3 regions of the Arthrobacter sp. TJ-170 genome follow, and region 2 is predicted to be linked to each of the others. Evidence: riboswitches for the same ligand, from Rfam matches in the RefSeq annotation. Region 2 holds a riboswitch; each other region holds the start of a gene.
The links. A riboswitch is a leader RNA that binds a small molecule or an ion and turns the genes downstream of it on or off. The one in region 2 is predicted to bind cyclic di-AMP.
Positions count from the first base shown of each region.

Region 1: another riboswitch for cyclic di-AMP. It lies ahead of AC4D1W_RS09955 (M23 family metallopeptidase); the one in region 2 lies ahead of AC4D1W_RS00270 (M23 family metallopeptidase).
Region 3: another riboswitch for cyclic di-AMP. It lies ahead of AC4D1W_RS04125 (C40 family peptidase); the one in region 2 lies ahead of AC4D1W_RS00270 (M23 family metallopeptidase).

Region 1 is NZ_JBZCNL010000004.1:259,625-263,892, reverse strand. Features, by position in the region: gene AC4D1W_RS09965 (ABC transporter ATP-binding protein) at 1-359, shown strand, start outside; gene AC4D1W_RS09960 (siderophore-interacting protein) at 470-1,537, shown strand; cyclic di-AMP (ydaO/yuaA leader) riboswitch at 1,665-1,843, shown strand; gene AC4D1W_RS09955 (M23 family metallopeptidase) at 1,865-2,674, shown strand; gene AC4D1W_RS09950 (diacylglycerol/lipid kinase family protein) at 2,723-3,721, opposite strand; gene AC4D1W_RS09945 (hypothetical protein) at 3,835-4,074, shown strand; gene AC4D1W_RS09940 (SGNH/GDSL hydrolase family protein) at 4,080-4,268, shown strand, end outside.
Region 2 is NZ_JBZCNL010000001.1:46,900-51,167, forward strand. Features, by position in the region: gene AC4D1W_RS00255 (MFS transporter) at 1-190, shown strand, start outside; gene serC (phosphoserine transaminase) at 187-1,314, opposite strand; gene AC4D1W_RS00265 (iron-dependent transcriptional repressor DtxR) at 1,554-2,258, shown strand; cyclic di-AMP (ydaO/yuaA leader) riboswitch at 2,380-2,567, shown strand; gene AC4D1W_RS00270 (M23 family metallopeptidase) at 2,572-3,630, shown strand; cyclic di-AMP (ydaO/yuaA leader) riboswitch at 3,783-3,934, shown strand; gene AC4D1W_RS00275 (NlpC/P60 family protein) at 3,940-4,268, shown strand, end outside.
Region 3 is NZ_JBZCNL010000002.1:37,255-41,522, reverse strand. Features, by position in the region: gene rnc (ribonuclease III) at 1-194, shown strand, start outside; gene mutM (bifunctional DNA-formamidopyrimidine glycosylase/DNA-(apurinic or apyrimidinic site) lyase) at 210-1,214, shown strand; gene AC4D1W_RS04130 (YtxH domain-containing protein) at 1,292-1,573, shown strand; cyclic di-AMP (ydaO/yuaA leader) riboswitch at 1,713-1,870, shown strand; gene AC4D1W_RS04125 (C40 family peptidase) at 1,874-2,839, shown strand; gene AC4D1W_RS04120 (ABC transporter ATP-binding protein) at 3,022-3,942, shown strand; gene AC4D1W_RS04115 (ABC transporter permease) at 3,942-4,268, shown strand, end outside.

The DNA of each region.
Region 1 (4,268 bases), on a different contig from region 2:
TCCTCGACCTGATCACGGATCTGAACCGTACTGCGGGCACCACCGTCGCAATCGTCCTGCATGACCTGAACCTCGCCGCTCGTTACGCGGACCACCTGATCGCCATGAAGGGCGGCCGCATTGTCGCCGAGGGCTCGCCGTCGAGGGTGGTCACAGCGGAGACGGTCGCCGAGGTCTTCGGCCTGGAATCGCAGGTTATCCCTGATCCCGTTTCGGGCACGCCGATGGTCGTGCCCATCGGGCGGCATCACGCCGCCCCCCGCACTGCAAGCGCAAAGACCACCCCTGAGGGCGTCACGGGTTTTTTACCGAACCCGCAGGACGGGCTCCCCGCACCGGCAATGGAGGCAGCATCGTGACAGAAGTCAGCACAGCGCATCGGGCCCGAAGGACGAGAACGGAGTCAACGTCAGAGACGGGGCCGGAGGCAACTCCACGGACCGCCGCAGCTGCAGGTGCACAGGCGGCCGTGTCCGCGATCCGCGCGTTCAACGTCGTGGTCAGCCGTGTGGAGCACGTCAGCGCGAATTTCCGTCGCATCACGTTCGGTGGTGCCTGCCTTTCCGGCTTCGGCGTCCAGGGTTCCACCCTGGATCTGCGCATCAAGGTGATGATCCCGCCGACCGGCGGTGAAGGCGCGGACCTCGGCGCGCTCATGGACGGCGCGGGCAGCGGGTGGTACCAGCAGTGGCTTTCCCTCCAGCCCGCGGAACGCGGGGACATGCGCACGTACACGGTCCGCGAATCACGCTGCAATCAGGAGGTTCCTGAGCTGGACGTCGACTTCGTGATGCACTTCGACGCGGACGGGAAGGGCGGCCCGGCCTCGCAGTGGGCCGCATCGGCTGAGCCGGGCGACCGGGTATGGCTGATCGGGCCAAACATCCATGCCGCAACCTGCTCAACCGCCGGCGCGTACGGCGGCATCGAGTGGCGCCCCGGCCTGGCCCAGAACGTTCTGCTCGCGGGGGATGAGACGGCCGTTCCGGCCATCAGCGCCATCCTTGAGTCACTGCCGGAGGACATCAGCGGCCACGCGTTCCTGGAAGTCCCGGACGGATCTGACTGCCAGGACATCCGGACCCGTTCCGGCGTAGGTATCAGCTGGCTGGTGCGCGGCGGCCGTCCGCACGGTGAACTGCTCGATGCGGCCGTTCGTCAGGCGGTCAGGGTCCCGGGCTGGGTATCCCTGGCGGCGCCCTTCCGCGTGAGCCTGGGCTCCGACACACCCTCAGGGCAGGCACTTGCCGCGGCAGCCCGTGCCGGCGGTCCTGAACGGGCAGCCGGACCCGAGCCGGAGGACATCGACATTGACAAGACCATCCTCTGGGAGACGCCCCAGCTACTGGATGCCGCGGCCCTTGACGGCTCGCTGAACCCGGACAAGCCTTCGGGCGCGCTGCCGTTTTATGCCTGGATTGCCGGTGAAGCCGCTGTGGTCCGAGGGTTGCGCCGTTACCTCGTGCGAGACGTCGGCATCGACCGCAAGCAGGTCGCCTTCATGGGTTACTGGCGTAGGGGTAAATCCGAACTCTGATAGCACAGGGGGGACGCAATTCCCGTGATTGCCACATAACGAATTTGTAACTTTCGGCAGAGTGCCGTACCGTTGAATCAGGTCATGCGTATCATCGTGGCCGCCGGACTGTACGCCTAGCCCTGTCACCTGTCCGGTTCCTCATCCTCGAAGACAGGGGCGGAGAACCCAATCCGGGCAGTCAGTCTGCCTTTGGGGTGAAGCCTGCAAACTCCTTGATCCCGCCCAAGCGCGGCCATCAAGGTAAGGCCGAGTAACTCTTGCTCGAACCCGACAGCTAACTTCGCCGGCGTCAAGAGAGGCAATCCCTTGTCCCAGCATGATTCCGTGGGCACTCCTGTGCCTGTTTCGGCCGGTCACCGTTCATCGCCAACACATGCCGGAAGTCGGACCCGACGCGCTGAGCGCCGCCACGATCGTGCACGGCGCCGTGTCCGCGCGCTGCTCTGCGTCGGCGGAGCCCTCACAGCTGCGTCAGGGCTTGCGCTGACCCAGGCAGGGCCGCCATTGCTGACAGAGGCAGGGCTGGTGAGGGCGAGCGAGACGCAGAGCGTCACCGCCCCCGAGGGCGCCGCAGTGGATTTCAGCCGCGAGTCGGTTGCACCGTCGTCGCCCAACGACATGCCCGCTGGGGAGAGCAAGGTTTCGACGCTGTCCGAGGGCGAAATCACGGTCGCCCAAGCCGAACCCAGCCGTAAGCCGGCGGAGGCGCCCAGCAAGGAGCCGGCAGAAAAACCTGCTGAGGAACCATCGCTCGGTGCGCCGCTGAGCAAGCTTTCGGTGGCTTCCGCATACGGCAAGCGGATCAATCCGATGAGCGGGTATGGCGAGGAAATGCACACGGGCACGGATTTCGCCGGGGCCTGCGGCACGCCGGTACTTGCCGCGGGCTCAGGCACCGTAACCGAATCCGGGTGGCACCCCTATGGCGGGGGTCAGCGCATTGTGATCGACCACGGCGGGGGACTGCAGACCACCTACAACCACCTCGCCTCACTGGGCACCACCGTTGGTGAGAAAATCGACCGCGCAGAGGCTATCGGCGCAGTGGGAAGCACCGGCAACTCCACCGGCTGCCATCTGCATTTCGAAGTGGTCGTCGATGGGAAGACAGTCGACCCGGGCGGCCACCTCTAGCGACTACCGGGCTCCCGACGCTCGCGCCGGGTCCCTGACCCGCTGGACCTACGGCACCGGGTCGGTCAGGATCGCCGGGTCCTTCTTGCCGTACGGCATCCGCACCTTCAGCGAGTCCGGTTCCACCCGGAAGGACATGTGCGTGCCCTGGCCGAGCGGGTCGCCGTCGAGCTCGATTTCCAGCGGCGTGTCAGACTCCACCTCTGCGGCCTTGCACTGGTAGTACTCCACCGATGGGTCCTTGCCCTTGCCCCGCGCCAGGAGCTTGCCGACGACAGCGAACCACCCGAACTTGCCCCGCGGCGCGATGGTCATGATGTCCAGCAGCCCGTCGTTGAGCCTGGCGCCCGGAAAGATCTCCAGGCCGCCCATGATCTTTCCGCAGTTGCCTCCCATGACGCTGCGCAGGCGGCGGGTGACCCGCTTGCCGCCGTCGATCGAGATATGAACCTTGGAGGGCTTGCCCGGGAGGTTCCGGATGCCGGCGTCGACGTATGCGAGCCAGCCCAACTTGTCCTTGAGGTCGTCGCGGGTATCAGCCATCACCGAAGCGTCGAAGCCAAGCCCGGCCATCACGAGGAAGACATGCGCGTCCTGTGCCCGGTCCACATTCACATGCACCACATCGATCAGCCGTTCGGTGCCACCGAGTGCCGCTTCGACGGCTCCGCGGGGATCGTCGACGTCAATGTCGAGGTTGCGCGCGAGCAGGTTGCCGGTGCCCAGCGGCAGCAGGCCGAGTGCCGTCGTCGTGCCGGCCAGTTCCTCCGCCACGCACCGTACGGTGCCGTCGCCGCCGGCCGCGATGACGACGTCGACCCCTTCCCTGAGCGCCTCTTGTGCCTGGCCGTGCCCCGGATCATCCTCGGTGGTCTCAAGGAAGAGGGGTTCCTGCCACCCCTTCTCGAGGCTCAGTTCCGTGACGATTGCGCGGATATCCTCCTCGGTGGGCTTGACCGGGTTGAGGATCAGGGCGGCGCGCTTTGTCCGCGATTCCGACTGCGTTTCCGACCGCGTTTCAGACTCGGTGTCCGGCAAAGAAGCCATGGGTATTCTCCTGACGAGATTGGTTGTAATCGAGCTTAGCGTCTGCCCCTCACCCGGTGCGCGAAGAGTTTTTACGGGACTATGCTGGGTGGTCAAAACCAGAAGGAGGAGCCATGACACAGGACCAATCCAGCGCAGGCCGGGGCAGCGGGCCGGAAGAGGGTGCCGAGGAGGGCAACCCGCTGAGCGGATCTCCCACGTTCCCCAACCCGTCCACGGCCCGTCCCACCGGTGACACCACCGGGTTCAACGGCTCGTACACCGAGACCGAGCACCAGACCCAGCACGAGTACGACGCCGAGAACCAGCACGCCGAGGGTGACTCCAGTCCCCGTTCCGGCGAGGAGGACTGACACTATTGGGCACTGAGTCTCCGGGCACCGAATTCGCCCATCGTTATGTCGCTCTTGGCGATTCCTTCACCGAGGGCGTGGGGGACTGGGACCCGCAAAGTCCCAACGGCGTGCGCGGCTGGGCTGACCGCGTCGCCGAGCAGTTGGTCCTCGCCGACCCGTCCTGGGGCTACGCGAACCTGGCCATCCGCGGC
Region 2 (4,268 bases):
GACCAACGCCTTCGGTCCACGGTGGGGGCTTGTGGTGGCCGCCGTGTCAGGCTTCATCGCCGCTATTGCCGGGCTGGTCTGGGTGTGGCGGTCTCACCACGTCACCGTGCGGCTGGTTCACTCCGCCCCACGGCGGCTCAGGTTGACCCTGGCCGCCACGGCGCGAAACACGGCGGAGCGGAACGGCTAGGAGCGTTCCACCACGTAGTCGATGCACTGCAGCAACGCCGACACGTCGGCGGGCTCGATCGCCACGAAGGTTGCGATGCGCAGCTGGTTGCGGCCTAGCTTCCGGTACGGCTCGACGTCGACAATCCCGTTCGCCCGCAGGGTCTTCGCCACAGCTGAGGCGTCAACGGTGTCATCGAAGTCGACGGTGGCGATGACGTTGGAACGGTGGTCCGGATTCTGCACAAACGGGGTGGCAACGGCGGAGGCGTCTGCCCAGCTGTATACGCGGCCCGCGGAATCGGCGGTGCGCTTCGCGGCGAAGTCGAGGCCGCCGTTGCCGTTGAGCCATTCGATCTGCGCGTTCAGCGTGACAAGAGTGGCAAGCGACGGAGTGTTGTACGTCTGATTGAGCCGCGAATTGTCAATGGCTGTCTGGAGGTCGAGGAAATCTGGGATCCAGCGACCCGATGCCTTGATTGCAGCTGCCCGTTCCAGCGCTGCGGGGGAGAACAGGCCAAGCCAGAGACCGCCGTCGGACGCGAAGTTCTTCTGCGGAGCGAAGTAGTAGACGTCTGCCTGGGAGACGTCCACCGCAAGCCCGCCTGCCGCGGAGGTCGCGTCGATGGCAACGAGCGCGCCGTCGTCTGCTCCGCTCACGCGTTCAACGGGCGCCGCCACACCGGTGGAGGTCTCATTCTGTGGCCAGGCGTAGAAGTCGACGCCGGACTCGGCGGTGGGAGCCGGTCGTGAACCGGACTCGGAGGTGATCACTGTGGACTCCCCGAGGAAGGGTGCCTTGGACGTTGCCGCAGCGAATTTGGACCCGAACTCACCGAAGGAGAGGTGCTGTGCGCGGGATTCGACGAGGCCGAACGAGGCGACATCCCAGAATGCAGTGGATCCGCCGACACCGAGGACAACCTCGTAGCCCTCAGGAGCGCCGAAGAAATCCATCAGGCCGGACCGCACCGATCCGACCAGATTCTTTACGGGGGCCTGACGGTGAGAGGTTCCGAGCAGTGCGCTACCTGCACTCTTGAGAGCGTCCAGCTGCTCCGGACGGATCTTGGAGGGACCCGCGCCGAACCGTCCATCCTGCGGCAGCAGCTCGGCGGGGATGCGGATATCGGCGGAAGTGCTCATGGTTGCTCCAGGACGTTTACTTGTGATGTGGGGTCGCAGACCATTCTGCCCCAGCGATTCCGTCGCGGGTGCATTATGACCGCTCGGTTCGGTGGCAAACGACAACCGTCAAACGGGCCAACTAAATGGGTTAACCTTGTGGGGCGTAGGGATGACGACGGCGGCCCACCTTCCAGGGACTGCAGGCAACCGCTGCATCAACGCTCAATCCGCACCAGTGCCAAGGAGCTGAACCCCGCATGACGGACCTCATCGACACCACCGAGATGTACCTGCGGACCATCCTTGAGCTCGAGGAAGAAAACATCGTGGCCCTGCGTGCGCGCATCGCAGAGCGCCTTCGCCACTCAGGACCCACGGTGTCTCAGACGGTGGGCCGGATGGAACGCGACGGGCTGGTTGTGGTGACCGGCGATCGTCACCTTGAACTGACCGAACTCGGACGTCGGCGGGCCACCGAGGTGATGCGCAAGCACCGGCTGGCTGAACGACTGCTCTCCGATGTCATCGGTCTTGACTGGGCCTATGTCCACGACGAGGCGTGCCGGTGGGAACACGTCATGAGTGAGCGGGTCGAACGGCGCCTCTACGAATTGCTTGGAAAGCCGACGGAGTCGCCCTACGGCAATCCCATTCCCGGGCTTGAAGCGATCGGCGGAACGCCCTCCGAAACCGTGACCCTCGGTGTGTGTACCCTCAGCGAAGCCCTGGCGACGAATATCGCCGGGTCAGCTGTGACTCTTATCCGTCTGGCTGAACCTATCCAGGTCGATCCGGAACTGCTCACGCAGTTGGATGAGGGTGGCCTGCGACCCGGAGCGTCCATGACCCTGCAGGCGGCGGGGGATTACGTGTCCGTTCGGGTGCCCGGTGTGGAGGGCGCACTGGAACTGCCGCCGGAAGTCGCCTCACACGTTTTCGTGGCGGTTCATCCCCAGTCTTGACCAAAGTCGGGAAAGCTCTGGATTGCCTAAGGTTATCCACAGTTTGGTTACGAAACGGTTACGCTCGATCTCACCGGTTTTATAGTTAATACCTGGCGCTGATACTCCAGCGTTACCTGGTTCGCATGCCTAACCCTGTCAGCGAACGCAGTGTTGAACAGATGACAGGGGCGGAGGACCCACCACCGGTTATGGCTCGCCATGGCCTTGGGGTGAAGTGCCGGGTGCTGCCATAACGGAAGTATCCGAACCGAGTTTTCTCATACTCGAACCCGACAGCTAACTTCGCAGGCGAAAATGAGAAAGGGTCTCCTTGTCGAACACTGCTTCGGGGCGCCGCCGTGCAGGCACCCCGGTTGCTGAAGCACGGCCCCGCGACGCCCACAGGCGTCACCGGGCCGAGCGAACCGCCCACCTCACAGCCCGCCACGTCGCTGTGCCCCACCTCCCAGCCCGCCACGTCGCTGTGCCCCACCTCACAGCGCCCCACGTCGCTGTGCCGGTCACGTCAGCTGTCCAGGAGTTCAAGACCCCGACGGCGGCGGTTGCTGCGTGCCCAGCTGCGCCGATGTCCCGGCGCGAGGCCCGCAACGTCTCCGAAGCCCCGGCACAATCCGCGCCTGGGGCCCAGTCCACTAATGGCCTCCGTCCCCGGGACGCGCAGCGGATCGAACGACGACGCCGCGCCGTCACCGTACGCCGGGATATTTCCCTGGCAGGGCTTAGCCAGAAGGTTGCCATTGCCGCCGCTGCATCCGGAATGGTCCTCACCGTCGCGCTGCCCACAACCGCAGCGGTTGCGCCTTCCGACGCACAGGCCGTTTCCGCTCCGGCTGAGCAGGACGAACCACAGCGGGTTCAGGCCGCCGCGGGTGCGGATGTCTCGTTCCACCGGGCTGGGCTGCACGGGAAGTTCGACCCCGAGGCAAAGCTCGCCGAAATGGTCTCCGCTTCGGGCAGTGACATCGTGACCGCAGAATCCAAAGGTTCCCTCTCCGCGCCACTGGACGGCGGAGTAATGAGCTCGCCCTTCGGCACCCGAATCAGCCCCATCACCGGCACCGGTGAGCTCCACACGGGGCAGGATATGAGCGAAGCCTGCGGAACGGCCGTGAAGGCTGCAGCGGCCGGCACAGTGACCTTCGCAGGGTGGCACGCGTACGGCGGCGGCAATCGCGTCGTCGTGCAGCACGCCAACGGCCTGGAGACCACCTACAACCACCTGTCAGCGATGGACGTGACAGTCGGTCAGGTTGTTGACCGCGGCGAAGCTATCGCACGGGTGGGATCCACCGGTGCTTCTACCGGATGCCACCTGCATTTCGAGGTCCTTGTAGACGGCAAGAACGTCGACCCGCTCGGTTGGCTTTGAACGGTTTCAATATCGTCGTAACCGGGAACACACCGTTCCGTGATCGGAATGTGACATACCTCAATTTCTGGGGTAGCGTTCAACTCGTGCCGGATCGCAGGGGGTTCGGCACTCTCGCGCAGATCGCCTAGCTCTGCCACTGCACGAGGTCCGTTCGTAAATCGCATGGCAGGGGCGGGGGAACCAATTGCGGGCTTCTTTTCAGAAGTCCTTGGGGTTAAGTCGCAGGATTTGAGACGATCCGCGGCCGGGTGACTCCCATCCGAATCCGACAGCTCACCTCGCAGGCGTAGGGAGAGGCAATTTAACGTGTCAAACAGCTCTGCGCTGGGCCGCCACCGTGCGGTGCCGGTTCATACCAACTCGCTCGCAGCCATCTCGAAAGCTGTATCTTCGAACGCAGGTTCCGTAGGACGCCAGGCAGCGGTCATTGTGGCAGCTTCAGGCTTGGTCCTTACAGCCGGACTTCCGGCCCACGGCGCATCCGACGCCCAGCGTTCGGCCCAGGCTGTCAAGACGCTCAGCGCAGTCGCCGTTCAGCCCACCGCAGTCAGCGCTTCTGCTGATGCGGCTGTCACCTTCGAGCGTGCGGCCGTCGAGGCCGTAGCTGCTCCGGTTGTCGAAGCCGTCGAGGACGC
Region 3 (4,268 bases), on a different contig from region 2:
AGGTCACCGGATTCGGTCCCGATCACGACCGCAGGTTTGAAGCGGTGCTTGTCATCGGCGGTACCAGTTATGGTTCCGGCTCCGGCCGCTCCAAAAAGGAAGCCGAGCAAGAGGCGGCGGCGGCCTCCTGGAAGCTGCTGCAGCTAGGGAACGTCGATGCGCACGCTGACGCGGAGGCACGTCAGTCCACGTGATCCCGGGAGCTTGTGATGCCTGAACTTCCCGAGGTGGAGGTTGTACGCCGGGGGCTCGCACGCTGGGTCAGCGGGCGCCGCATCGAGGCGGTAGACGTTCTTGACCCCCGCTCAATCCGCCGTCATGCCCTCGGCACTGAGGACTTCAGAGGCAACCTTGTCGGCGCCCGCGTCACAGATGCGGTACGCCGTGGGAAATTTCTCTGGTTGCCGCTCGCTACGGATGACGGCGACATCGGTGACCCTATGTCGTCGTACCCGCCGCCTCCGGCCGGCCTCACGGCCGGCACGGAACAGATAGCGCTGATGGCGCATCTAGGCATGAGCGGACAGCTTCTGGTCGAAGACCACACCCAGCCCGACGAAAAGCACCTGAAGGTACGGCTGCGGCTGTCCACAGTTTCCGGAGGCGAACCGCTGCCGGAAGAGCTCCGCTTCGTTGATCAGCGAATCTTCGGTGGCCTCTTCGTTACTAGCATGGTGCCCACCTCGGACGGGCTTCCGGGTGGACTGGGGGAGTGTCCAGCGCCACTGGTGCCGCTCGAAGCGGCGCACATCGCGCGGGACCCGCTGGACCCGGCATTTTCCTTCGAGGAGTTCTACCGGAAGCTGCGCGCCCGGCGCACCGGTTTGAAGCGTGCACTGCTCGACCAGACTCTGGTTTCGGGAGTCGGCAACATCTACGCGGACGAGTCGCTGTGGGCTGCCAGACTGCACTATGCGCGTCCCACGGACACTCTCCGCCGGGCGGAAGCTGCCCGGCTGCTCACGTCCTGCCGCGACGTGATGGCTCGCGCGCTCGACGCAGGAGGCACGAGCTTCGATTCCCTCTACGTGAACGTCAACGGCGCCTCCGGTTACTTTGAACGCTCACTGAACGCCTATGGCAGGGAACGCGACCCTTGCCGGCGATGCTCGGCAGACGGTCTGGACTCGCGCATCCGGCGCGACACCTTCATGAACCGTTCCTCATATACCTGCCCACGATGCCAGCCGAGGCCCCGCAACGGACGGTGGTAAGTATCCCCTGACGTGACAAAAGTAAGTATGCTGATTAGATTCGATATCTCAGTATCCGACACGTCAGGAGTAACGCGATGAAGAACAAGTTGGTTTTTGCAGCAGGCATGGCGGCAGGCTACGTTCTGGGCGCCCGGGCCGGTCGTGCCAGCTATGAGCAGATCAAGGTCAAGGCCAACGAGCTGTGGAACAGTCCGAAGGTGCAGGGCAAGGTTTCCCAGGCGTCGGAGACCGTGAAAGCCAAAGCTCCCGAGGTTCAGGCGCAGGCTGAGCAGGCACTGAAGAAGGCCCAGTCGGCGATGCACCGTGGCGGCGATAACGAAGCTTCAAAAGACCCGAACGCCGAATACAAGATCTGACCGGATGCTGCGGCACGTGTGATCAGCCTCTCCGTGATCGAAACGTGACAATTCAATGAAAGGTATGTAACGTTATGGACACGCCGGGTTCAAAAGCCCGGCTTCCTTCTGGTGGATTGCCTAATCCTGCCGCCGCTGGAAGGTCCGTTCGCTACACACTGCGGCAGGAGCGGGGGAACCAGATTAGCGGACTTCTGTGAAGTCCTAGGGGTGAAGACGTACCGGCTCTGTGCCGGTCGTCCGGGTGGCTCCCATCCGAATCCGACAGCTAACTCCGCAGGCGTTGGGAGAGGCTATTCCGTGTCCAAAAACCGTCATATCGCGCGCCACCGTGCAACTCCGCCCAGCACCATGCAGATCGTGTCCAAGGCAGTCAGCTCGCACGCTGGCACCGTTGGCCGCCCTGCAGCTGTAGTTGTAGCAGCCTCCGGCATCATGTTCGGAGCCGCCCTTCCGGCCAGCGCGGGAACCACCACCACTTCTGCCACCGTCCCGGCCGCTGAGGTAAGCGTGCAGGCAGCAGTGGCGCCCGTCGCCCCGGCCCCCGTTGCTCAGGCTCCGGCTGCTCCGGCACCTGCTGTGAACGCTCCGACCCACACCGTTCAGGCCGGAGACACCCTCGGCGCCATCGCCGGCAACTACGGTGTCAGCCTCGACGCCATCTTCGCTGCGAACGGCCTCGGCTGGGAGTCAATCATCTACCCGGGCCAGGTCATCAGCTTGTCCGGCAGCGCCGCAGCCGCTCCGGCTCCTGCCGCGGCTGCACCCGCTCCTGCTGCAGCCGCTCCGGCTCCTGCCGCGGCTGCACCCGCTCCGGCTCCTGCTGCACCCGCTCCGGCACCGGCTCCCGCACCTGCACCGCAGGTTCAGGCTGCTCCGGCACCGGCAGAGACCAGCACCATGAACATCACCACCGCGTCCTCCAAGATCACCGTGGCTGATGGTTCTTCAAGCGGCGCAGGCGCATCGATCCTCGCTTCTGCCCGGGCGCAGCTCGCCGGTGGCGCTGTTCAGGACTGCACCCGCCTCGTTGAGATCGCAATGGCTGCAGCCGGGAAGCCTGTCGGTGACCTCGGCCCCATGCAGTTCGCAGGCTACGGCGCGCAGGTAAGCACCCCGGCACCGGGTGACCTCGTCATCACCGGTGGCCACGTGGCTGTTTACGCTGGCGGTGGCCAGGTCATCAGCAGCGGCATGAATGGTGCAAACCTCACCATGCAGCACCCGCTGAGCGACCTCGCCGGCGCGTTCTTCGTGCGCGTCTAGTCTTCGGACTAGCCTTTCTCCCTGGGGAGGACCTGAAAAGGTCCTCCCCAGCGGTGTTTAAGCGCCGGTTACATCACTCGGAGGATTACGCAGAAGGACGGGTTGTCACTCTGCGGGTGCCGCTGCACCTCGGTATAGGCTGTGCTCCTCAGAGTGCGACGCGCGGGAGGTAATGCCCTGCCATGGAACCGGAACACGTCATCCGGGCTTCGCGCCTGGTCAAGAGATTCGGCTCGGTCATGGCGCTGACGGGGCTTGACCTGCGCGTCCGGGCCGGTGAAGTTCACGGGTTCCTCGGCCCCAACGGTGCCGGGAAGTCCACCACCCTCCGGCTGTTGCTTGGACTCATGCGTCCTACCAGCGGCTCCGTCCGGGTCCTGGGTCTGGACCCGTGGACTGAACCCATTCACGCGCGCCGGGACATTGCCTATGTGCCGGGTGATGTGAATCTTTGGCCGGACCTGAGTGGAGGTGAGGTGATTGATCTGATCACCGGCCTCCGCGGCGGCGCGGACGAGAGACTGCGCCGCGAGCTTATTGAGGAGTTCGACTTTGATCCCCGACGCCGGGCACGGACCTATTCAAAGGGCAACCGCCAGAAAGCTGCGCTGATCGCGGCGTTCGCGCGGCCCGCGCGCCTCTACCTGCTGGACGAGCCGAGCGCGGGTCTTGATCCCGTCATGGATGCTGTGTTCCGACGACAGGTGCAGCGCGTAAGCGCGGAGGGTGCAACTGTCCTGCTTTCCAGCCATATTCTGAGCGAGGTGGAGCAGCTTTGCGAGCGCATCACCATCATTCGTGCCGGGACAGTGGTTGAATCCGGCGCCCTGTCCGAACTTCGGCACCTCCGCCGCACTCGCTTTCTCGTGGCAGGGGCGCAGACAGCAGATGTTCTGGAAGGCCTCCCCGGTGTTTATGACCTGTATACGGTGCCCGGCGGCACCCAGTTCGACGCTGACCAGGCACACCTGCCGGCCGTGCTGGCCCACCTTTCACGGGCCGGACTGACTGGGATCACAGCAAACCCGCCGTCCCTCGAGGAACTGTTCCTTCGGCACTATACCGAGGCTGGCGACGCGTCTTCCACGGATCGATCACCCTAATGTTCGGGGTCCTGCTGATGCTGCGGATGCACCTGGTCCGCGATCGTTGGTTCCTCCCAAGTTGGATCGGGGGGATCAGTGCGCTCGGGCTACTTGCGGCCGTAGCAGTGTCCACCCAGTTCACCGGTACCGATGAGCGTGCGGCGATCGTGTCAATTGCCTCCGCCAGCCCGGCATTCCTGTTCCTGCGTGGGCTGCCGGACGGCACCGGCCTCGGCTCCGTAGTGTTCTTCCAGGGTTACGCCTTCACGGCTGTCCTGGCAGGACTCCTGGGAGTTTTACTCGTAAGCAGACACACTCGGGCGGAAGAGGAATCCGGTCGTAGT